3 regions of the Shinella sp. GW821-FHT11G07 genome follow, and region 3 is predicted to be linked to each of the others. Evidence: predicted binding sites of a transcription regulator. Region 3 holds the regulator's gene; each other region holds the start of a gene.
The links. The regulator LexA, encoded in region 3, represses DNA repair genes until DNA is damaged. The targets are predictions, from matches to a motif close to TGTTCNNNNTGTGTTCNG.

Region 1 (7,900 bases), on a different contig from region 3:
GCTGAACGACTTCCGACAGGACGCCGGCCGTCTCGGCATCGCGGTCATCCCGCCCTCCGTGCAGACGTCTTTCGCGCATTTCGAGACCGGCGAGAACCGCATCTATTATGCGCTCGCCGCCATCAAGGGTGTGGGCGAAGCGGCGGTGCAGCACATCGTCCAGATCCGCGGCGACACGCCGTTCAAGAGCCTTGAGGATTTCTGCACGCGCATCGATCCGAAATTCGTCAACCGCCGCGTTTTCGAAAGCCTGATCATTGCCGGCGCCTTCGATTGCTTCGGGCATGACCGCGCCGCCATGATCGCCGGCCTTGACCGGTTGCTGGGTGCTGCCCAGCGCGCCCAAGAGAACAAGACGAGCGGGCAGGGCGACATTTTCGGCATGGGTGCTGCCACGGGGCCGGAGGTCATCACGCTGCCGTCCTATACGCCCTGGCTGGCCTCCGAAAAACTGCACCGCGAATTCCAGGTGCTCGGCTTCTTCCTGTCCGCCCACCCGCTCGACACCTACGCGCCCATCCTCTCGAAGATGCGGGTGCAGACCTTTGCCGACTTTGCCGTGGCGGTGAAGCGCGGGGCGACGGCCGGCCGCCTTGCCGGCACGGTGACATCGAAGCAGGAGCGCAAGACGCGCACCGGCAACAAGATGGGCATCGTCGCCTTTTCGGATTCATCCGGCCAGTTCGAGGCGGTGCTGTTTTCCGAGATGCTCAATCAGTACCGGGACCTGCTGGAGGCCGGCAAATCGCTGGTCATGACCGTGCAGGCGGAAGAGCGCCCGGAAGGCATCGGCCTGCGCATCCAGACGCTGCGTTCTCTGGAGGAGGAATCGCTCCAGACGCAGAAGGCCCTGCGTGTCTACGTTCGCGATTCCGGCCCGCTGCGCTCTATCGCCGCCCACCTGAACACCAAGGGCGACGGCCTCGTTTCCTTCATCGTCATCAAGGAGAATGGCCAGCGCGAAATCGAAGTGGAGTTGAACGACCGCTTCCGCATTTCCGCCGAAATCGCCGCCGCCATGCGCTCGACACCCGGCGTGCTGGATGTGGAGCTGGTCTAGATTCTTGTTTTGCCGCATAATCCGACGCCGAAGCGATGTCGCTTCGGCTGGACATGCCCTAGGCCGCCAGGGGGGAAGCAGGATTTCCCAAGGCGCGCTTCAGGTGTCGCGCAACTCTTGTTCGTGCGCCGCGATCTGCGCGTAGGGAACGGGTCCGTAGATTTCTCCCGGCTTCTGTCCCGCCAGGATGTACCCGGTTTTCGCTTTCGCCAGTATCAGGATTTCATCGCCTGCGGTCACTCGGAAGGCCGGATGGGGAATGCCGTCGTAGCCGCCGCAGGGCTGGATTGTGCAGTGGATTGCCAAGGGGCGGGCGCGGCTGAGCAGGAGATCGGCCGCTGCTGCAACGGGCTCCCCTGCAATGAAGGCGACGAAGCGGTCTATGTCGACTTTTCTCGCCGACCCGATAAGCACGGTCGCCGTCACGTTGACATCCCCGCCTTCAAATCGAAGCTCGTACAGGCGAACGTCGCCACCGTTGTAAACCGCGCCGCGCAGCCCGAAACTTGTCTGGATGATCCGGGCATCCTGATAACGCCCGTCAAGTGCGATCGTCTGCACGTTCCCGTCGTCGAGCAGCGTTTCATCTGCATCGTCAGCGGCCAAGCCTAGGGCGAGATGGGGGCGATCGGAAAGAGATTGCCGGAATGTCTCGACACGCGCCTTTGACAGGCGGGAGGATCGTTTGGGGTTCGACAGGGCGCTTTGATCCCAAGCCGCGTTGAAATCAACGTGCTCAAGGATGCGAATATCCGGCCATGTCCTCACCCAGGCTGCGGCGAGATCTGTTGCGGGGTCGTTCTCATCGGCCGTCCGGAAGCGTGCATCCAACCGGTCAAGCGCAGGGTCCCGTCCACCCGTAAAGCCGGTCTGAGCGGATGCGCTCTCCGGATTGGCGGCAACCCACAGGGCGAGTTCGTGCACCAGGGCGGCCTGCGAATGTGCACCCATCGCCATCAGACCCGCTTCGGCATTTGCGGAAATGGCTTGCACCCGTGCCCCGCAGTTATGAACGAATTGGCTATGCCCGCCGTTGCAAACCTGCGCGACGTAGAAATCTGCATGATAGAGATCGACAAGATGAGGTGGCAGCTCTTCAGGGCGATAGAAGCCTTGGGTGAAGAGGTGATTGACGAAATCCACCACGGCCGCAACGAGCTCACCGGCATCCGCTGCACGTTCGCTGGAAACCGGAACGATTCGCGACGGCTGGGGCGCGGTTGCACGCCTGCCGAACACCTTGCCGAACATGATACCTCCCTCAAACCTTGCGCACGACACCACTTCAGGCGTGAGACCGCGCCAAAGCCGGTCTCACTGCCCGCGTCAGTTCACGACCGTGATTGACGATTGCTTCTTTTTCTTCGTCTTCCTGCCGCTTTGAACAGCCGAGGCCTCCGCCTTCTGCACCTTCCGGGTCACGGTGATGAAGTCCGTACCGTTACCGGTCTCTCCGCCAGTGTCGATGTCGGAGATGGAGAGGGAGACGCCTTCGCCCATCAGACCGGAAATGCGCATGCGCGTGTCGTCCGGGATATCGAGACGGTCGAGTGTCCTGGCGAGCGCGTCCGGTGCGGATGCATCCGCTTCCGTCGCAATGCCGAGGCGTTTCAGGGTTGCCTTCGGGAGCTGGTTGTCCATGCTCACGCCGTACCATTCCGCCGTGCCCTTGTCGGCATCGACCGCGCGGGCGATGAGGAAATGCGTGCCGAGCGCGATTTCGGGATTGCGGATGGTGATCGGCGCTTCCAGCAGGGGTTTGAATTTCTGGCGCACGAGGATCTGGCCGTTCGGCGGCGTGCCCTTGCCGGCCTTGGCATAGACGGCGGCGATGAGTTCCGGTGTGACGGTGCCATCGTCCGTGAGGCCTTCCGTAAGCTGGAAGGCACGAATGGCGGCCACGGTCTGTTTGCCGTGCAGCCCGTCGGGCACACCGGCGTCATAACCGAGCGACGTCAGCAGGCTTTGGAGATCCATCATCATTTCGCGCTCGCCGCGGCGGGTGATGAGAATGCGGATCGGGTCGCGCTCCGTCCGTTCGATGACGGGGGTGATGACCTCCGGCTTCGGATCGGTCATCGCAACTTCGACGCTCTTGTCGCCGGCTTCGATCAGGCTGGGGCGCAAGCCCGCCTCCGAGAGCAGCGGTGTATCCGGCAGGACGACGACAGGCTTGAACAGCGCCGCGTGCAGGATGCGCTGCGGTACGATCTCGCGGTCGGTGATCAGAACGTGACCGCCGCGGCGTGTGGTGCTGAACAGCGTCTTGGCAAAATCGTTCGGCAGGCGCACGCAGCCATGCGAGGCTGGGTAGGACGGCACGCTGTTGGAGGCGTGCAACGCGATACCCGACCATGTCAGCCGCTGCATGAAGGGCATCGGTGCGCTGTCATAGAGGTTGGAAAAGTGCGTACGCTTCTTCTCGATGATGGAGAAGATGCCGGTCGGCGTCGAATGGCCGGCCTTGCCGGTGGAAACGCGCGACGTGGCGATCACCACCCCGCCGTCATAGATTTTCAACTCCTGCAGGTCCTTCGATACGATGATCTGGAGCGGACCTTCGAGCGTGCCGCCGAGCGCGGTTCCGCAGCTCAGCACTAGACCTAGAATGCTCATGCCAGCGGCGATACGAAACTTCATGTGACCCATCCGTACGCAATACAAACCGCCGGGAAGCGTAAGGCATCCGGTTTAAGGAAGATTTATGCTTCCGGCAGCCGGGGTTTGTTAGCCATGCCAATGCTGGGGAAAACGTGGGGCTGGCGCCGCTTATTCGGCCGATACGCGCCATTTTCAGAGCAAACCGGCCTCACATTTTCGTGACTTCTGATTTGCGTGGCCGGCGCATCAGTTCTTCGGCATCACGCGGGCGAGAGGTGACATGCGAATAGTCTTCGACCTGCCGCATAGAGTGACCGTGCATTCTCCTGTCGCGCAGCACCGTGTTTTCTTTCGCATTCGAATAAAACGTGCCGAAACTCTTGCTGAGCGATATTTACTTTAGTAGGGTATTGTTAACGAAGTCGAGGTTGCGCTTTTCTATGGTATTTGGGAGCGTTGTTTCCAGTATTCTCATGCCTGCCATCATTGCATTGATCGGTTCTGCGCTTCTGGCGTGGAAGGCGCTGGCGTGAGAGCGATCTTAGGGGGAAAATAAATGGCCACTGTAACCTATACAAAGTTTGCGACGGAATATTTTTGGGACGTCCTGTCCGAATGGCATGATTATAATCTTGCCGTCAGCAGCGACAAGAAAACCGTTACTTTCACCTTCTCGGATACAGAGGCCGGCTGGACCAAGAAACTGGTGTTGACCGGCACCGGCCTGACGATCGCCGATGGCCTGATCACCGGCGGCACGATCAGCGGCGTCAGCGCACGCAACGAACTGGGCCAGGAAATCTACAAGGTCGTCGGCCTTGCGATCAGGGGCTATGCCTTCCGCGCCGATAATCTCTACGAGGCGAAGGGGCTCCTGCTTGCCGGCAACGACACCATAACGGGCACTGCCAAGGGCGATGATATCGAGACCGGTGCGGGCAACGACAAAGTCACGGCTGGCGCTGGAGACGACTATATCAAGGATTTCATGGGAGCCGATACCTACGACGGTGGCGCTGACTGGGACGAGGTCGATTATTCGGAGGGTGCTCGCCAACACGGTTGGCTGCCGAGCAAGGGCATTTCGGTGAACATGGTCACCGGCAAGGTGGTCGATGCGTTCGGCTTCACGGACACGCTCAAGAACGTTGAGGGTATTTACGGCACGAACTACGTGGACAAGTTTGTCGGATCGAATGGAGACAACGAATTCGCCGGCTTGGCGGGCAACGATATCATCGATGGCGGCGGCGGCGATTTTGACGGTGTCATGTATCAGCGCGATTACGACCAGGGCGGTAAAGGCAAGGTGCTTGTCGATCTGGTGAAAGGCTACGCGATCGATGGTTTCGGCGACCGGGACACACTCAAGAACATTGAGGAGGTTTCCGGTGGCAGGTCCCACGACACCATTATCGGCAACACGAAGAACAACAATCTGCGTGGCGGCGATGGCAATGACGTCATCAGGGGCGGCGGCGGCGTACAGGACCGGCTGGAGGGGCAGGTTGGCAACGATACGCTCTACGGTACGAAGGGCACCAAGGATTTCTTCGTCTTCCGTGATCGTAGCGACAGGAATCTCGGCACGGACACGGTGAATGCTTTCACGGACGGTGAGGACAAGATCCATTTCCGCAACTTCAGCAAGATCGACTCCCTCTCCGACCTGAAGATCACCCAGTCGGGTGACGACGTGCTCATCACCTTCAGCCATGGCAAGATCATCGTCGACAACATCACGGTGTCGAAGTTTACGGCGGCGGATTTCCTGTTCGAGTAACGAAAGCGCTCAGGACCGGCCTTTACCAAAAGTATAGCCGGTCTCGACGCTTGCCTTGCCGAATTTGTCGCGCAGCGTGTTCATCGCGGCCTCTGCCGCCGCGCGGCGTGTGGCGGCGGGGTCGACGAGGTCCGGCGGGTCGGCGCGGCCGGGATCGGCAAGGTCGCTGACGCCGATGCCGATCAGGCGGTATTTTGTGCCATCGGTCTCCTTGCGCAAAAGCTCCATGCCGGTGCGGAAAATTTTGTCGGCGAGCATGGTCGGATCTTCGAGCTTGCGGTTGCGCGTTCGGCTCTTGAAGTCGGCGGTTTTCAGCTTGAGCACGACCGTATGGCCGGCAATGCCGGATTTGCGCAGGCGTGCGGCGACCTTCTCGCTGAGGTGGCGCAGATGCGCGACCAGTGCGTCGTAGCCGGAAATGTCGTCGAAGAAGGTGGTCTCGGCCGAAACGCTTTTCGCCGGATCGTTGAGATGCACCTCGCGCTCGTCCTGGCCGCGGGAGAGATTGAACAACCGCTTGCCCATCACGCCATAGCGGCGCATCAGGTCGGTTTCCTCCATGGTCTGGAGTTGGCCGACGGTGCGGATGCCGTCGCGCTCCAGCGTCTCGGCAAAGGCCTTTCCGACGCCCCAGATCAGGCGCACCGGTTTTTCGCGCAGAAATTCCAATGCCTCGGCTTCGCCGATGACCGAAAAGCCGCGCGGCTTGTTGAGATCAGAGGCGACCTTGGCGAGGAACTTGCAATAGGAAAGCCCGATCGAGATGGTGATGCCGACTTCCTTCTCGACGCGTTGGGCGAATTTCGCGAGCACGCGGGCAGGGGGATCGTGATGCAGGCGCTCGGTCCCCTTCAGCTCCAGGAAGGCCTCGTCGATGGAGAGCGGCTGTACGAGCGGTGTCAGTTCCTGCATCATCGTGCGGATTTCGCGACCGACGCGCACGTATTTTTCCATGTCCGGCCTGACGACGACCGCATTGGGACAGGCTTCCAGCGCCTTGAACATCGGCATGGCGGAGCGAACCCCATGGACGCGCGCGATATAACAGGCCGTCGAGACGACGCCTCGTTTGCCGCCGCCGATGATGACGGGCTTGTCTGCAAGGTCCGGATTGTCGCGTTTCTCGATCGACGCATAGAAGGCGTCGCAGTCGATATGGGCGAGCGTCAGGTCGTAGAGTTCGTCATGATAGACGAGACGCGGGCTGCCACAGCCCCGGCAACGGCGCAGTCCGGCGGGCTGCCCGGTCAGGCAGTCGCGGCAGAAGCCCGGAAAATGCATGGTCGCGGTGCTCATGATCGGGAACAAATATTGAACATCGCGACATTACTGCTTAAGTTCACGAGTCTCAACAGTCGCCGAGGCTGAATGCATGACAACGCACAGGCATACGCACATCGGCCTTTTCGGGCCGGGTGGTCAGAAATCGTTGCTGCCATACGGGCCCGAAAGGATCGCGTGGGCACGCACGACCGCTTCCGGCTGCACACCCGTCGCTGCGCTGAACGCCAGCAATGTCGGCTCGTGCTCCATCAGGAAATCGACGATGCCGGCGAGGAAAGCGGGATCGTTCACGGCGTTGCGGACCTCGGCGGGCGCGACACCGGTCAGGGCCAGGAAACGAGAGAGCAATTCGGGCTCGCCAGCAAGCCAACCGAGGATGGCGACGGCGGTAGCCTCCGCGTCTTCTGTCGCGGGTGTATCTTTTTGGCTTTTCATCGTTTTTCCTCGGGAAATTTACCTTTTAATCAACCAAGTGACGCTAACGTACTCGCAGTCGGGCTGGGCGATTTCGGCTTTGCCGCAACTTATCGATCTCCCAAAAGGTTGCAAGGCCGGCGAGAGGAACAGGGACGCACGATGCCCAAACAGGTGATGATTGTCGAGGACAACGAGCTGAACATGAAGCTCTTCCGGGACCTCATCGAGGCATCCGGATATACCACGATCCAGACCAGGAATGGTATGGAAGCCCTTGATCTTGCGCGAAAATACCGACCTGATCTGATCCTGATGGACATTCAGCTTCCAGAAGTTTCCGGCCTTGAGGTCACCAAGTGGCTGAAGGAAGACGATGAGCTGCACGTCATTCCGGTGATTGCCGTCACGGCCTTCGCCATGAAGGGCGACGAGGAGCGTATTCGCCAGGGCGGCTGCGAGGCCTATGTCTCCAAGCCTATTTCGGTGCCGAAGTTCATCGAGACCATCAAAATCTATCTCGGCGACGCGTGAGGCCGGCCAATGACAGCGCGCATTCTCGTCGTCGATGATATTCCCGCCAATGTGAAGCTGCTCGAAGCGCGGCTGCTTGCGGAATATTTCGACGTGCTGACTGCCGACAACGGCTACGATGCGCTGGCGATGTGCGAGCGCACGCAGGTCGATCTCATCCTGCTCGATATCATGATGCCGGGCATCGACGGTTTTCAGGTCTGCGAGCGCCTGAAGGCCAATCC
Region 2 (7,900 bases), on a different contig from region 3:
AAAGGCGGTGCATTTCCGTCGGCGGCTTCAGGTAACGGTCGGCGTGGCGTTCGCGCAGAAAACCGGCATTGTCGATGACGACGGTGTGGCGGATGCAGGTGACGATGTCCTGCAACATGCGGCGGCCGGGTTCGTGGTAGAGCACGTCGTTGGTGACGACGGTGGGGACGCGGTGTTGGGTGGCGAGGTTGGAGAGGTCGAAGAGCCGCACCTGGTCGTTTGGCCGGCGACGGAGCGTAAGGGCAATATAACAGCGATCGCGAAAGGTTTCGCGCAGGCGGCGCAGGTGAAAGGCGACAGTCTCGTCCGCGTCGTCTGGTACCAGCACGGCGAGCAGGCCTTCGTTCCATTCCACGACGTCCGCCCAGTCGAGATGGCACTTTCCTTTGCCGGCCCTCTTCTTGCCGATGGTAAGCAGACGGCAGAGACGGGCATAGGCGTCACGGTCGGTCGGATAGACAAGCAGCGACATGCCGTCGACAAGATCCAGGCGGCAGCCGACCACCAGACGTACCTGTGCCACATCCGGCGGAAGCTCCCGCGCCGCCTTGAAGGCCTGGACGACACCGGCAAGGCTGTTGCGGTCGACGACGGCCACAGCCTCGATGCCGAGGGCGCTGGCCTGAGCAAACAGCTCCGCGCAGCTACTCGCACCCCGCAGGAACGAGAAGTGGGAGGTCACCTGAAGCTCGGCATAACGCGGTTTCATGCAAAAACCCCATGAAGGAACCAGCGGCCAACACCGTTCGTCACCTGCTGTTCATCACCTGAACGGAAGAGCCAGAAGCGTTCGCCAGAAGCATCCTCGACCTGAAAATAGTCCCGCACGGCGGCAAGCTCGGCATCGCGCTTCCACCATTCGCCAAAGATACGTTCCGGGCCGTCGGCGCGCTTCACCAGCCGCCGCACGCCGCGCCAGGTGAAGGCACCCGGCGGATGATCCGGCAGGAGCGCCATGACCTCGATCGGCTCCGGCCGGGCGAGCAGGCGCGACGGACGCGGCCAGCGGCCCTGCCAGGTCGCACCGTCATCCGGGGCAAGCGGGGCGACGCGGCGGACGGACCGCTCGGGCACATCGCTCTCGACCGGGGCCATGCGGTAAAGCCGGCGCGCGCCGATGCGGTTGGCGATCACGTCGACAAGGCCGGCAATGTCCGCCTGTTCCTCCTCGATCAGCGAAGAGACGGCCTGCTGCAGGACGAGCGGTTCGGCAAGCGTGGCGGTCAGGTCCATGATCTCGATGCCGAAACCCGGATCGATCGTCTCGATGCGATCCGAGAGGAGCCGGGTGAGCCGTTTTTCATCCCGAACGGGCTGCGCCGTGCCGACGCGAATCGCCTGGAGCGAGTTGTCGACGCGGTGGAAGAGGAGATCGAGCCTTCGGGCACCGAGACCACGTTTTTCCAGCGCCAGACAGAGGTCATGGACGAGGCTTGTCGTGTAGCGAGCGATGGTTTCGGGCGCACCTATGGGTTCGCCGAAGACTTTTCGCACACTGGCAAGTTCGGGATCGCGGAGCGGATCGACGGGTTCGGAGATGGTGCCTTGCAGTTGGTTGAGCCGGCGGCCGAGGAGTGGGCCGAAACGCAGCACGAGCGGCGCGCGTGGCACGGCGAGCACGTCGCCGATCGTGGCAAAACCCAGCACGTGCAGGCCTGTCACGATATCCGGCGGAATCCTGAGCCCGGGGATCGGCAGCGGCGCCACCATGTTGCTCGTCGCGCCGGGCGCAATGATGCAGACGGGATCGGCGCGGAAACGGGCGGCAGCGTGGGCTGCGCCCCAGCTATCGGCAATGGCGGCGCGAGCGGCGATGCCGGAGGCGCCGAGCCGATTGACGAGACCGGTCAGCATGCGTTCTTCGCCGCCGTGCAGATGGTCGGCGCCAGTGGTGTCGATGACCAGGCCATCCGGCGGGTCGGGTGCGACGATGGGTGCGTAGTGCTGCAAGGCCCAGAGCGCCAGGCGGTTGAGTGCCGCCGCATCCGCCGTGGGATCGGTCGGCATGGTCATCACATCGGGCAAAAGCGCATGGGCCTTGGTGAGCGCCATGCCGACGCGCAGGCCCGCCTGCTCGGCAGGCCGGCTCACCGCCGTGACGATGCGGCGTGATCCCTCGCGGCCGACAAGCACAAGGCGCGCATCAGGCGGAGGCGTCGAAGCGCCCATGGTGCGTCTCAGGCGATCGATCGGCCAGCCGGGAAGAAAAAGCGATACGACCCTCGGCATCGGAGGCCTCCACGTCAAAATCTGCTGCCGCGCCAGCCCGACAGCGCACAAGTTGCAAATGCCACTGCGCCCGGCCGACGCCGGGCACGGGAAGGGTGACGGACGGGCGGACCGCAACCCGCCAGCGCGTTACCGCGGCGGATGGCTGGGTAAAGGCATCCGCCTCCGACCGGTGGCGCAAACGCCGCAGCGCAATGGCGAGCGTGCCGCCGGCTTCGGCCGCCAGTTGCAGGCGGCGCGAGGCGGTCATCGACAGCCGCGCCACTTCCGCCACCACCGCGCCGAGCCCGCCATGGCGCAGCCCCTCCTCGAAACAGAGGAGCAGGCTCTTCTCGTCGCCCGCCTCCACATAGATCACCCGGCCCGGTGCAAGCCCCGCCTGCGCCAGAGCCGGTGCGAAGAGGTCTGGCCGTGTCAGGCACCACAGCACCTGCCCCTTGGTGCGCGCCGCAATCCCCGCGGCAAAGAGCATGGCGGCAGCACCCTCCACCGCGTCGTTGCCGCCGCCGCACACCTCATGCAGGCTCGCAAGGGCCAGTCCGCCACCCGGCAAGCGGTCGTCGATCTCCGGCACGCCGAAGGGCAGCACCGCCCGGTCGCGCGCCGTACGGCCATCGAACTGCCGGATGCGGTCGCGCAGGTCGGCGACAACGGCACGGGCGGCGAAGGCGGACATCGGCGTGGCAGCTCCCGGATTGAAAGAGTTATGTTCTCTATTTGTTCCATTGGATGCACGAGAGTCAATCGCCAAACCGCCTTACAGCGATCACAGTTTGAATCACCTGTGGAACCAACTGGCGCGAAGGAAGTTCTTCCTTCGCCATTCCATCAAATTCAGGAGACATGTTCATGGCTGACGAAAAGAGCACCGGCAAACGCACGCTCGGCGTCGTTGAAGGTCGCGACAGCATTTCGGAAGATGCCCGCGCCGCGGCGGCGGAAGCAACGGTCAACGAGCAGATCGAAGCGCTGAAGGCCGAAATCAGCCGGCTGAAGGAATCCGCGGGCCTTATCGCTGAAGGCACCGGCCAGCTTGCTGTTGCCAAGGCGGAATCGCTGCGCGACGAAGTGCGCACCACCATCCAGACCAATCCGCTCGCGGCGCTGGCCGGTGCCGCCTTCATCGGTTACCTTTTCGGCCTGCGCCACCGGTAACGAAACAAGGGAGCAATTGCTCCCTCATCGTTCCATGAAAAAGCCCGGCAATGCCGGGCTTTTTCGTTTGTTCAGAACCAGCGCTGGCGGCGTGGTGGTTCGCTTTCCAGGGAACCCAGCAGATAGCCGATGACGACACCGGCAAGGCCGGCCGTCAGCACGACGGTGGAAAGGGCCGCGGGGTGCTCGCGTGCTGCCTGGGCGACTGCGGCACCTTCGTTGCGAACATACTTCGTTGCCGAACGGACGGCGGGCCGTGCAGCCTCGACGGCATTGCCGGCACGATCACGGATCGTCTCGTAGGCCTCGGTGCCCCGCTCCCCAAGATCCTTCTGAAGCGCGGCGATTTCTGCGCGAAGAGCGGAAATCTGGGATTGAACGTCAGTGCTTGCCATTGCGGTCTCCTTGTCTGCAATGGAAACCGAACGGCTGGCGAGCGGCTTGGTTCCAATCGGCCAGCGCAATTCCAGCAAAAGTGTGAAGCGGCCTTGCGGCAGGAATTGCGCGTCAGCTTGCCTGGCGGCGACCGTCTCGACGGATTTGCGAAGGCGTGTCGCCAAAGGCCGCGCGGAAACGGCGGGTGAAGTGCGACAGGCTCTCGAAGCCGGTTTCGAGCGCGATCTCGATCAACGGCTTGTTGGTGCGCACCACCATGTTGAGCGCCGCCGCCATGCGGATTTTCATGTAGATCGCGCTTGGCGAGGCGCCCATGTCGCTTTCGAACAGCCGTTCGAGCTGGCGGCGGGAGACGTTGGTCATGGTGGCGATGCTGTCGATCGACAGCAGGTCTTCCGTGTGCTGCTCCATCATCATGATGGCGAGGTGCACGCGGCGGTCACGCGCCTCGAGGCCGAGCGGATTGCGCGGCTGGAGGTCGGTCGCATCGCGGCGATGGCGGATCTGCAGGATTTCCAGCGCGTTGCGCTCCGCCGCCTCGCCGACATGGTGACGGACCAGCGTTGCTGCGAGATCGGCGACGCTGCTGCCGCCGGCACAGGTTGCGACCTTGCCATCGAAGCGGAAGATCTGCTCGGACGTTGCCTCGATATCCGGGAAGCGACCGCGGAATTCACGATGATGCAGCCAGCTCACACAGGCCGTATGCCCCTTGAGCAGCCCGGCTTCAGCGAGAATGAAACTGCCGGTACAGAGACCAATCAGCCCGACGCCCGCATTGGCCGCCTTGCGCAGATAGGCTTGCGCATAGCTGTCGATCGGCTCGTCGACCTTCAAAAGGCCGCCGACGACGGCGATGTAGTCGAAACAGGAGGGATCGGCGAAGGGGGCTGTCGGCGCGACCTGGATGCCGCTCGACGACGAGATGAAGTTGCGCGTGCTGCTCAAAACGTCCCAGTCGCAATTGACGCGACGGGAGCGGTCTTCGCTATCGCTAGCGAGCCGCAGCGTATCCACGAACAGCGCGAAGGCAGAGAGCGTAAAGCTCTTCGAGAGGATGAAACCGACACGTAACGCCTTCGGCGCTGCCGTTGCGCTCATCTCCTTCCCCGTCCGAACATCCACCGCCATCCAGATCTCCCAGACCGTTCCGCCGGACATTATCGCCGCGGGCCAACACCGTTGAGAGGAGTCCTATCAGATTTTACGGGCTCGCTCCATTCCCTGGCCGATGTTTGTCTCTTCATTCGCGCCGGCGTGCGCCACGCACAGTCAATGACACGGCATAAAGCGACGTGGTGGCGGTGATAAAAAGGCGGTGGCCGTTCCGGCCGCCGAAACAGACATTGGAAACGGTCTCCGGCACGAGGATTTTTCCAAGGCGGCGGCCATCCGGCGCGATGCAATGCACGCCGTCGCCCGCCGAGGACCAGAGATTGCCGTTCTCATCGACCCGCATCCCATCCGCGCAGCCCGGCGCAATGGTGTGAAAGACCTCGCCGCCGGTGAGCTTCCAATCCGCATCGACATCGAAGGCACGGATATGACGCGGATCATCGCTGTGGATGCGTCCGGTATCGGCGACATAGAGACGTTTTTCGTCCGGGCTGAAGGCAAGGCCGTTCGGGCACTGGAAATCCGTGAGCACAGCGTGGACCGCGCCGGAAAGCGGATCGACGCGATAGACGTTGCACGGCAATTCCTGTTCCGAGCGGGTGCCCTCGTAGTCGGAAACGATGCCGTAATGCGGATCGGTGAACCAGATCGCGCCGTCCGAGGCGACGATCACGTCGTTCGGCGAATTCAGCGGCTTGCCTTCGTACCGATCAGCGATCACGGTGTTCGAACCGTCATATTCGGTGCGGGTGACGCGGCGCGTGCCGTGCTCGCAGGTCACGAGCCTGCCTTCCCGGTCGCGGGTGTTGCCGTTGGAAAAGTTCGCGGGCTCGCGGAAGACCGTCAGGCCCGACGTCGGGTGCCAGCGCAGCATGCGGTTGTTGGGAATGTCGGAAAACAGCAGGCAATCGTGATCGCCGAACCAGGCGGGGCCTTCGGCCCAGTCGAAACCGCTGGCAAGCTTCTTGAGGGGAGCATTTCCCAATACGAAACTGGAAAAAACCTTCTCCTCGGCCTCGAAAAACGACATCAGCCTCACTCCCTCCGCGTTGCACTGCGGCAGGATAGCCATCGCGCCGCCCCGGGCAAGCGTAACAAAGCGTCAGCGCGCAAACTTCCGGGCGCCGGCAACGCAGAGCACGATGGCAAGCGTCGTGACCACCATCAGGGGGCTGACCTTTTCATGCAGCAGGCCGGCGGCGAGCAGCAGGCCGAAGAAAGGCTGAAGCAATTGCAACTGGCCCACGGCCGCGATACCGCCAAGTGCTAGTCCACGATACCAGAAGACGAAGCCGATCAGCATGCTGAAGACGGAGACATAGGCGAGCCCCATCCAGGCGCCGCCGCCGATACCGGCCCAGGTCTCGGGCAAGGAGAAAAGCGCGATGATCGCCATCAACGGCAGCGCAAGGATGAGCGCCCAGGAAATGACCTGCCATCCGCCGAGGGTGCGCGAGAGTTTTGCACCTTCCGCATAACCCAGACCACAGGCGATGACCGCCGCGACCATCAGCAGATCCCCGACAAGCGAGACCTCAGCACCGGCGCTCAAGGCAAAGCCCACCACCGTGGCGCTGCCTATGATGGAAAACAGCCAGAACAGCGGTTTTGGGCGCTCCCCGCCCCTAAGCACGCCGAAGGTCGCTGTCGCAAGCGGCAGGAGGCCGATGAAGACGATGGAATGGGCGGACGTGATGTATTGCAGCGCGATCGCCGTCAGCAACGGAAAACCAACGACCACGCCGAGCGCGACGATCAGCAGTGACAGGAGATTGTCGCGCGATGGTTTTTTCTGGCGCAACGCAAAGAGCAGAGCGGCGCCGAGCAACGCAGCGATGACGGCGCGCGCCGAAGTCAGGAAAAGCGGTGAGAAGTCCGATACCGCGACGCGCGTCGCCGGAAGCGAACCGCTGAAGATGATGACCCCGGCAAGCCCGCTGCCCCAACCGTCCATGGATGTTTTCATTGTACCTCGCATTCCACGGGACGATACAGGCGCAGGGGCTAGAAAAGACAGGAACAAAGCAATACAATTTGGAGGAAGTGTACCGGTGTATGAGCCAATACAGTGAAAGTGAGCATGACTGAAAATTCGACCGGAAGCCGGATTTCGGATGTCATGACGGCGATCCGCAAACGCATCGCCACCCGCGCGCTTGCCCCCGGCGACCGCCTTCCCTCGATCCGCCGCTTTGCCACCACGACGGGCGTCTCCCCCTCCACCGTGGTGGAGGCCTATGACCGGCTGGCGGCGGAGGGCTTGATCCGCGCGCAGCGGGGATCCGGCTTTTACGTCGCCGGCGTCGGCCTGCCGCCGCTGAAACTGGCGGAGGCGGAAACGCCGAAGGCGCGTGCGGTCGATCCGTTCTGGGTGTCGCGGCAATCCCTGGATGCCGATGCCGCGGTGCTCAAGCCCGGCTGTGGCTGGCTGCCGGCGGACTGGATGCCGGACGCGGCGTTGCGCCGGGCCATCCGCAGCCTGGCTCGCAGCGACAGCGACCTGCTCTCCTATTACGGCAGCACGCAGGGTTCGCTTGCGCTACGCCGCTTGCTGCTCGGCCGGCTGGCGGAGGAAGGCATCGAGGCCGGGCGGGATCATCTGATGCTGACCAGCACCGGCACCCAGGCGCTGGACCTGATCTGCCGCTTCCTGCTGCGCCCCGGCGACAAGGTGCTCATCGACGACCCCTGTTACTTCAACTTTCAAGCCCTTCTGAAAGCGCATCAGGTCGAGGTGGTCGGCGTTCCCTACACGCCGTTTGGGCCAGATATCGCAAGGTTTGAGGCCATACTCGCCACCGAACGGCCACGGCTCTACATCACCAATTCCGCGATCCACAATCCGACGGGTGCTACCCTTTCGCCCCAGACGGCATATCGCGTGCTGAATGCGGCTGCAGGCAGCGAGATGATCATCGTCGAGGACGATATCTTTGCCGATTTCGAGCCCGAGCCCTCCACGCGACTGGCCGCGCTCGATGGATTCGACCGCGTCATCCGCATC
Region 3 (7,900 bases):
TCGGTGTCGAGACGTTGCGGCGTGCCCGCGCGGCAGGCCTGGCCGGTATCGCCATCGAGGCGGGGCGGTCGCTCGTGCTGGAGCGTGAGGCGCTTGTCGCGGAAGCCGATTCACACGGTCTTTTCGTGACCGGCATCGTACCGGGAAGAACGGAGAGCCGGCGATGACGAAAGCTGCGCTGAAAGTTGGCGTGATTGCCGGCGAGGTATCGGGCGACCTGCTCGGCGGCGATCTGATCGCCGCCTTGCGCGAAGCCCATTTGGGTTCGATCGCGCTTGTCGGCGTCGGCGGCGAGGCGCTGGAACGGCAAGGGCTCACCTCCCTGTTCGACTTTTCCGAACTCTCCATCATGGGCATATCGCAGGTGCTGAAGCGCCTGCCATCGCTGCTGCGCCGCATTCGCCAGACGGCGGGCGCCATCATTGCGGCGCACCCGGACGTGCTTATCATCATCGACAGCCCGGATTTCACCCACCGCGTCGCGCGTCGCGTCCGCAAGGTGCTGCCGGACCTGCCGGTGGTCAATTACGTCTGCCCGAGCGTCTGGGCGTGGAAGGAAGAGCGCGCGCCACGCATGCGCGCCTATGTCGACCATGTCCTGGCGCTGCTGCCTTTCGAACCCGCTGTCATGGAGCGCCTCGGCGGCCCGGCAACGACCTATGTCGGTCACCGGCTGATCAGCGATCCCGATGTCCAGCGGGTCCGCGCAGCACGTCTGGCGCGGACGCAAGACGCTTCCGACGCACCCCTCTGCCTGCTGCTGCCTGGCTCCCGCGCTACCGAGATCACCCGCCTCCTGCCAGTCTTCGGCCAGGCAGCGCGCGAGATGACCGCCCGCAATCCCGCCACCCGGTTTGTACTGCCGACCGTGCCGCGCCAGGAAGCGCTTGTGCGCAAGTTGACGACGGACTGGCCGGTGAAGCCGCAGATCACCGTCTCGACTTCGGAAAAGTGGCAGGCTTTCGCCGAGGCCGATGCGGCGATCGCGGCATCAGGCACCGTCATTCTCGAACTGGCGCTGGCCCGCGTGCCCGTCGTTTCCACCTACCGCTTCGACTGGCTCGCCAACCTCTTCCTTCGCAAGATCAAGATCTGGACCGCAGCGATCCCCAACCTCATTGCGGATTACACCGTCGTGCCGGAATATCTCAATGAACAGGTGCGCCCGGGCAGCCTCGTACGCTGGTTTGAACGGCTTTCCGTCGATACGGCTGAACGCCGCGCGATGCTGGAAGGCTATGATCTTGTGCATGAACGCATGCGGACCATCCGCCCGCCTGGCGAGACCGGGGCGGCGGTCATCCTTGATCTGCTCGCAACAAAAAAGCCCGGTCAAAACTGACCGGGCTTTTTCTTTTCGGCGGCGCGCTGTCAGCGCTTGGAAACCGGCACGTAGTCGCGCTTCGGTTCGCCGACATAGAGCTGACGCGGACGGCCGATGCGCTGTTCCGGGTCCTCGATCATCTCGTTCCACTGGGCGATCCAGCCGACCGTGCGGGCGAGTGCGAAGAGCACGGTGAACATGGTGGTGGGGAAGCCAAGCGCCTTCAGCGTGATGCCGGAGTAGAAGTCGATGTTCGGATAGAGCTTCTTCTCGATGAAGTACTCGTCCGTCAGCGCAATGCGCTCGAGTTCCATCGCGACTTCCAGCATCGGGTCGTCCTTGATGCCGAGCTCGCTGAGAACCTCGTGCGTCGTCTTCTGCATGATGCGCGCGCGCGGATCGTAGTTCTTGTAGACGCGGTGGCCAAAGCCCATCAGGCGGAACGGGTCGTTCTTGTCCTTGGCGCGGGCGACATATTCCGGAATGCGATCGACCGAACCGATTTCGGCGAGCATGTTGAGGGCCGCTTCGTTGGCGCCTCCATGGGCAGGACCCCAGAGGCAGGCAATGCCGGCCGCGATACAGGCGAACGGGTTGGCGCCCGAGGAGCCGGCGAGGCGCACGGTGGAGGTCGATGCATTCTGCTCGTGATCGGCATGCAGGATGAAGATGCGGTCCATGGCGCGCGCCAGAACCGGGTTCGCCACATAGTCTTCGCACGGCACGGCAAAACACATGCGCAGGAAGTTCGACGCATAGTCGAGGTCGTTCTTCGGGTAAACGAAGGGCTGGCCGATATGGTATTTGTAGGCCATGGCGGCGATCGTCGGCATCTTGGCGATCATGCGCAGCGACGCAACCATGCGCTGGTGCGGATCAGTGATGTCCGTCGAGTCGTGATAGAAGGCCGACAGCGCGCCGACACAGCCGCACATGACGGCCATCGGATGCGCGTCGCGGCGGAAGCCGGTGAAGAAGCGCGACATCTGCTCGTGCACCATGGTGTGGTGCGTGACGCGGTAGTCGAAATCATCCTTCTGCGTCTTGGTCGGCAATTCGCCGTACAACAGCAGGTAGCAGGCTTCGAGGAAATCGCCGTGTTCGGCCAGCTGCTCGATCGGATACCCGCGGTGCAGCAGAACGCCTTCGTCGCCATCGATATAGGTGATCTTCGATTCGCACGAGGCAGTGGAGGTGAAACCGGGATCGTAGGTGAAGGTGCCGGTATTCTTGTACAGCGTGCCGATGTCGATCACATCGGGGCCGATCGTACCGGATCGCGTCGGCAAGTCCACCGTCTTGCCACCGACTGACACACCCGCGCTAGTTCCTGTCATAACGATCCTCCGTTGTTTCCAATGGTGGCACGAAGCTGTGCCGTATCCATGAACATGCTCGTTTTGCTAACCCATTTGTCCGATGCTGCCAAGCAATACGAAAGGCAAATTGTGCATTGCGAAAACAGGTTTTCCGGCAACGCAATATCTACCCTTTCCATGAAGTTGCAAGCAACTTTTGAGAGTGCTTTCCACGATGCGGAGGGCGCATCCATTATGTCTGACTTAGCACTTTCGGCATGTACTGCAGATTGAAGATTTCTCCATTCGATTGCACTATGCCAGTGGGAACGGGTGGGGCCGAGCCATGGGCAGGATCGACATCGCGGAACGACGGACGGCGTCCGAGGCTGATGCCTCGCACGGCGTGCCCGCCGACGCGTCCCGAGAGCTCGCGCCGCTCGACAAGCCGTACCGGCCGGCTTCTGTTCTTCTCCTGCGTGCCATCGGCCGCCTGCGCGAACGCCTTGCCGGACGGCAAACGGTGGCAGCCGCCTTTGCCGAGGAACGCGCACACGGCCATTTCCTCCTTTTCGTTCCCGTCTTCCTCGGCATAGGCGCCGCGCTCTGGTTTTCCGCAGCGTCGGATCCGTCGCCCTACGCATTGATCCTGCTTGCCTGTGCCGCGCTCTGGCCCGCCTTGCGGCTGCGGCATCGTGAAAGCCTCGTGGCGCTCGCCGCGGGGGCCGCATTCCTCGTTCCGCTCGGTATGCTGCTTGCGGCCGGAGAAACCGCCCGCCTTGGCACCGTCATCCTGGATGCGCCGGTGACGACGGAGGTGAGGGGACGCGTCCTGTCTCGCGAGAGCGACGATCGCGGTGCAATCCGCTATCGCATTGCACTCGAAACGACGCGCAAACCCACCCTGAACCGCATGCCCACTGTGGTGACACTGCTTGCCCGAAGCCGGCATGAGCCGATCGCCATCGGCGGCGGCATTGCGGGGCGCGCCCGCCTTGGCCCGCCCTCCGGTCCCGCATTGGCGGGGCTCAACGATTTCACCTTCGATGCCTACTTCGCGGGCACGGGCGCCGTCGGCTATTTTTACAGCGTGCCGACCGCCGCGACGACAAACGCGCCCGGCCTCTACGACAGAATACGGCAACGGATCGCCGCCTGGAGAAACAACCTCACCGAGCATATTCGGGGGCGCATCGGCGGGGATGCGGGGGCCATTGCCGCGGCCCTTGTCACTGCCGAGCAGCGAGCAATTGGCGACGACACGGTGGAAGCGCTGCGGCAGGCGGGCCTTGCCCATGTCCTTGCCATTTCCGGGCTGAACATGGTGCTCGCCGCCGGAACCTTCCTCGTCGGTGCGCGCATGCTGATGGCGCTGATTCCGGGTTTTGCCGAGCGCTACCCGGCGAAGAAATTCGCGGCCGTCGGCGCCCTGGTGATGGTGACGCTCTATATTCTCGTTTCGGGTGGCGCGATTTCGGCCATGCGCTCCTGGATCATGATCTGCGTGATGCTCGTCGCCGTGCTGTTCGGGCGCGCGGCCATCAGCCTGCGCAACGTGGCGATCTCGGCCATCCTCATCCTGCTGGTCACGCCGTCTGCCGTGACGAATCCCGGTTTTCAGATGTCCTATGCCGCAACGCTGGGCCTCGTGGCCGGCTACGCCGCGTGGCGCGAGCGTCCGGTCCAGCGCGAAAGCCGGGGAGGGCCGTTTGCGCTGTTCGGCGGAGCCGCCGGCCGCTTCTTCGGCGGGCTTATCCTCTCCTCGCTGATCGGCGGCTTTGCGACGCTGGTCTACTCCATTGGCCATTTTCACCGAATCCCAGCCTATGGGCTTGCCGGCAACCTGTTGGCCATGCCGGTGATCAGCACCATCGTCATGCCCTTCGGTCTGATCGCCGTGCTTTTGATGCCCTTTGGCCTCGATGCCATTCCCTTCGCGATCATGGGCAAAGGCATCGAGTGGATGATCACGCTGTCGACATGGGTAGCCGGCTGGAAGGGCGAGATCGTCACCGGCCGCATCCCTGCAACCGCCTTCTTGCTCATCGGCATCGGCAGCGGCCTCGTCTGCCTTCTGCGCACCCGACTGCGCCATGCCGGCACGCTTCTCGTCGTCGTCGGAATCCTTGCCGCCGGCTGGCCCGGTGGAGGCACAAGGCCGGAGATTCTCGTGTCGGAAGATGGCCGCCTGGTCGCCATTCTGCATGGCGAGAAAGCAGCGACCAACCGCACACGGCCACCGGATTTCATCTATGCGCAGTGGCGGCGCGCCCTTCGTCTTGAAACACTTCTGAAACCCGAGATTCGCAAGACGAGCGGCCTGACAGTCGACACCGAGAAGGAGGACCCCGCCACTACGGCCAGGCAGAAGCGACCCCGCCGCGAAGCCGACCGGCAGAAGGCCAAGGCCGCCATGGCCGCAGCATTCGATGCAGCCCGCACCCGCGACGGCTTCATCTGTGAGACAAAAGCCTTCTGCGCCGCCATTTCCCCTAGCGGCTGGCGCATCGTGGCGCTGGAAGACCTCGCCTTCCTCGGTACGGCCTGCGACGAGGCAGACCTCGTCATCGTGCCCGTCGCAATCCGTTTGGAAGCTTGCCGTTCAGGTGCACGCCTCATCACGGTTCGCCATTTGAGGCAAACCGGCGCCCTGGAAATCCTGCCGGCAGCCGATCACGCAAACTCCGCCCTCTCCGACGCCCTTTTTAACTCGGCCGTTGAAACGCTTCATCGCCCCTGGTCACGGCACCGTACCTATGATTGGCGTACGGGTACCTATGAAGCGAGCGGAGCGGATGACAGTGCGTCGTGATCTCTAAAGTTCACTCCCCACGCCTTGGCTTCTCAATGTTTTGCAGGACGTTATCGCTAAACCGCCGCACGCGTTTACGCGACACGCTTTAATGGTAGCGACGAATAAGCCCGACGAGCTTGCCCTGAATCTTGACGCGGTCCGGTCCGAAAATACGGGTTTCATAGGCCGGATTGGCGGCCTCAAGCGCGATGGATGCGCCCTTGCGGCGGAAGCGCTTCAACGTCGCTTCCTCGTCATCGACCAGCGCCACGACGATTTCACCGGGATTGGCAGTATTCGCATTGCGAATGATGACGGTGTCGCCGTCGAGGATGCCGGCCTCGATCATCGAATCGCCCTTGACCTCCAGCGCATAATGCTCCCCGCCGCCGATCATTTCAGCCGGCACGGTGATTTCATGGGTATTGTTCTGGATCGCCGAGATGGGCACACCCGCCGCGATGCGTCCCATGACCGGCACGGAAACGGAGGAGGGCATGTCTGCCTGGCTCGACGTTCGCTGGGGCGGAGCGGCCGGCACCGGCTGCTTGCCAAGGCTTCCCTCGATGACCGACGGAGAAAAACCGCGCCGCGGCTGAAGACTGGGCGAATAGGCCTCCGGAAGTTTGATGACCTCCAGCGCGCGCGCGCGGTTTGGCAGTCGCCGAATGAAGCCGCGCTCTTCGAGCGCCGTGATGAGCCGGTGAATACCCGATTTCGAGGCGAGATCCAGAGCATCCTTCATTTCGTCGAAGGACGGCGGTATGCCGGATTCCTTCATCCGTTCATGGATGAACAAGAGAAGTTCCTGTTGCTTACGTGTCAACATCGCCGTCCACCCCAGAATCGTGAAACAAATATAGAACATACACTATCTGTTCCATATGTGTTCTGCAAGGGCTTGCGCTTACAGAAGCTTTTCACACGGGCAGGAGTTGGTGTGGATTTTGCCTTTCCCGGCCGCCAGAATAGTCAAGGTTCTAATGCGCTGGAGGCGCGAACGCTAACCAGTGCTAGCTGCGGAAGTGGAGCTCCACTACTGCCATCATTGACGCCGCAGACCGCCGCATCCACATCCGTATGCATGGGCTTCGAGGCGCTACGCGTCACCAATATGGCGGAACAGTCAATATGTACCTGTATTCGATCCAGCGGGGTTCTTGCCGGTGGGCAGGCTGCGCATCTGTGGGTTTCGCCAACCACCCGCCCGGCCGGCAGCAGCGTTGGGCGTAGCGCCTAGCCGAATGAAACTGCAAAATCACATCGCGGGAAAGGCTGCGTCATTCACGCCGTGGCGACGAGGAAACGCGACACATGCCATGCACAGAAACTAACATTCATTTTTATATTTTAGGTCAGATACTCAAATGGTGAGCGCGCAGGGATTCGAACCCTGGACCTACTGATTAAAAGTCAGTTGCTCTACCGGCTGAGCTACACGCTCCCAGGCGGTGCGAAGACGCCCCGCGGAAGTGCGCGGAACATAGGCAGGAGGATTTGCCGGGTCAACCCGGAAAATGCGATGAAAAACAGCTTTTGCTGCATTTTGCCGCGTTCTCCAAAAGGTGATTGGCAGGAGAGGGCTTCGGCCGATACTAGGAAGCGCAAATGAAGGAGCGGACGGGGCGTTTTCGGGCCCGAACCGCTTTCCCGCCGTCGCGGAGTAGCCAGTGTCGATTGCCGATATTTCTCTTCTAAGTGCGCTGCTTGCCGGAGCGCTGTCGTTTCTGTCGCCCTGCGTGCTGCCGCTCGTGCCGCCCTATCTGTGTTATATGGCAGGCATTTCCGTGGATCAGTTCCGCGGCAACGATGCGGTCGCGGTCCGGCGGGACACGCGCGGGGCGGTGCTGCTGGCGGCGTTCTTCTTTACCCTGGGCTTTGCCACGGTTTTCGTGGCGCTGGGCGCCGGGGCATCGACGATCGGCATGGTGCTGCGCCGGCATCTCGACATCCTGGCGCAGATCGGCGGCGTCATTATCATCCTGATGGGACTGCATTTTCTCGGATTGCTGCGCATCGGGCTTTTTGCCCGCGAGGCGCGGTTTCAGGGCGGTGGCAAGCCGGCGACGGCATCGGGCGCCTATGTCATGGGGCTTGCCTTCGCCTTTGGCTGGACGCCTTGCATCGGCCCCGTCCTCGGGACGATCCTCGGCGTTGCGGCCGCGCGGGAAACGGTCAGCGACGGGGCGATGCTACTGGCCGTCTATTCGCTGGGCCTTGCCGTGCCGTTCTGGATCGCGGCCGGGTTTTCCGGCGCCTTCATGCGCTTCCTCCTGCGCTTTCGCCGGCATCTTGGCGCGGTGGAGAAGGTCATGGGCGTGCTGCTCGTCCTGACGGGCCTTGCCTTCATCTTCGGCTATATCAGCACGGTCGCCATCTGGTTCCAGCAAACGTTTCCCATTCTCTCGCAAATCGGCTAGAGCATTTCCAGCCGAAGCGGCACCGCTTCGGCCTCGGATAATGCGGCTAAAACAAATATCTAGA

Region 1: the regulator LexA is predicted to act here: its motif matches at 6,745-6,762, upstream of AC1RT2_RS27960 (DNA polymerase IV).
Region 2: the regulator LexA is predicted to act here: its motif matches at 2,937-2,954, upstream of AC1RT2_RS00430 (ImuA family protein).

Annotation. Positions count from the first base shown of each region.
Region 1 is NZ_JBXARJ010000019.1:34,698-42,597, forward strand. Features, by position in the region: gene dnaE (DNA polymerase III subunit alpha) at 1-1,060, shown strand, start outside; gene AC1RT2_RS27945 (DMP19 family protein) at 1,160-2,311, opposite strand; gene AC1RT2_RS27950 (L,D-transpeptidase family protein) at 2,387-3,700, opposite strand; gene AC1RT2_RS27955 (hypothetical protein) at 4,218-5,444, shown strand; gene AC1RT2_RS27960 (DNA polymerase IV) at 5,454-6,740, opposite strand; gene AC1RT2_RS27965 (DUF3572 domain-containing protein) at 6,864-7,163, opposite strand; gene AC1RT2_RS27970 (response regulator) at 7,305-7,676, shown strand; gene AC1RT2_RS27975 (PleD family two-component system response regulator) at 7,686-7,900, shown strand, end outside.
Region 2 is NZ_JBXARJ010000001.1:85,533-93,432, forward strand. Features, by position in the region: gene AC1RT2_RS00420 (error-prone DNA polymerase) at 1-709, opposite strand, end outside; gene AC1RT2_RS00425 (Y-family DNA polymerase) at 706-2,229, opposite strand; gene AC1RT2_RS00430 (ImuA family protein) at 2,144-2,905, opposite strand; gene AC1RT2_RS00435 (hypothetical protein) at 3,079-3,384, shown strand; gene AC1RT2_RS00440 (hypothetical protein) at 3,456-3,779, opposite strand; gene AC1RT2_RS00445 (GlxA family transcriptional regulator) at 3,892-4,881, opposite strand; gene AC1RT2_RS00450 (SMP-30/gluconolactonase/LRE family protein) at 5,024-5,926, opposite strand; gene AC1RT2_RS00455 (DMT family transporter) at 5,999-6,862, opposite strand; gene AC1RT2_RS00460 (aminotransferase-like domain-containing protein) at 6,977-7,900, shown strand, end outside.
Region 3 is NZ_JBXARJ010000010.1:226,872-234,771, reverse strand. Features, by position in the region: gene AC1RT2_RS20730 (LpxI family protein) at 1-167, shown strand, start outside; gene lpxB (lipid-A-disaccharide synthase) at 164-1,342, shown strand; gene gltA (citrate synthase) at 1,372-2,661, opposite strand; gene AC1RT2_RS20715 (ComEC/Rec2 family competence protein) at 2,969-5,434, shown strand; gene lexA (transcriptional repressor LexA) at 5,523-6,245, opposite strand; tRNA gene AC1RT2_RS20705 (tRNA-Lys) at 6,785-6,860, opposite strand; gene AC1RT2_RS20700 (cytochrome c biogenesis CcdA family protein) at 7,087-7,836, shown strand.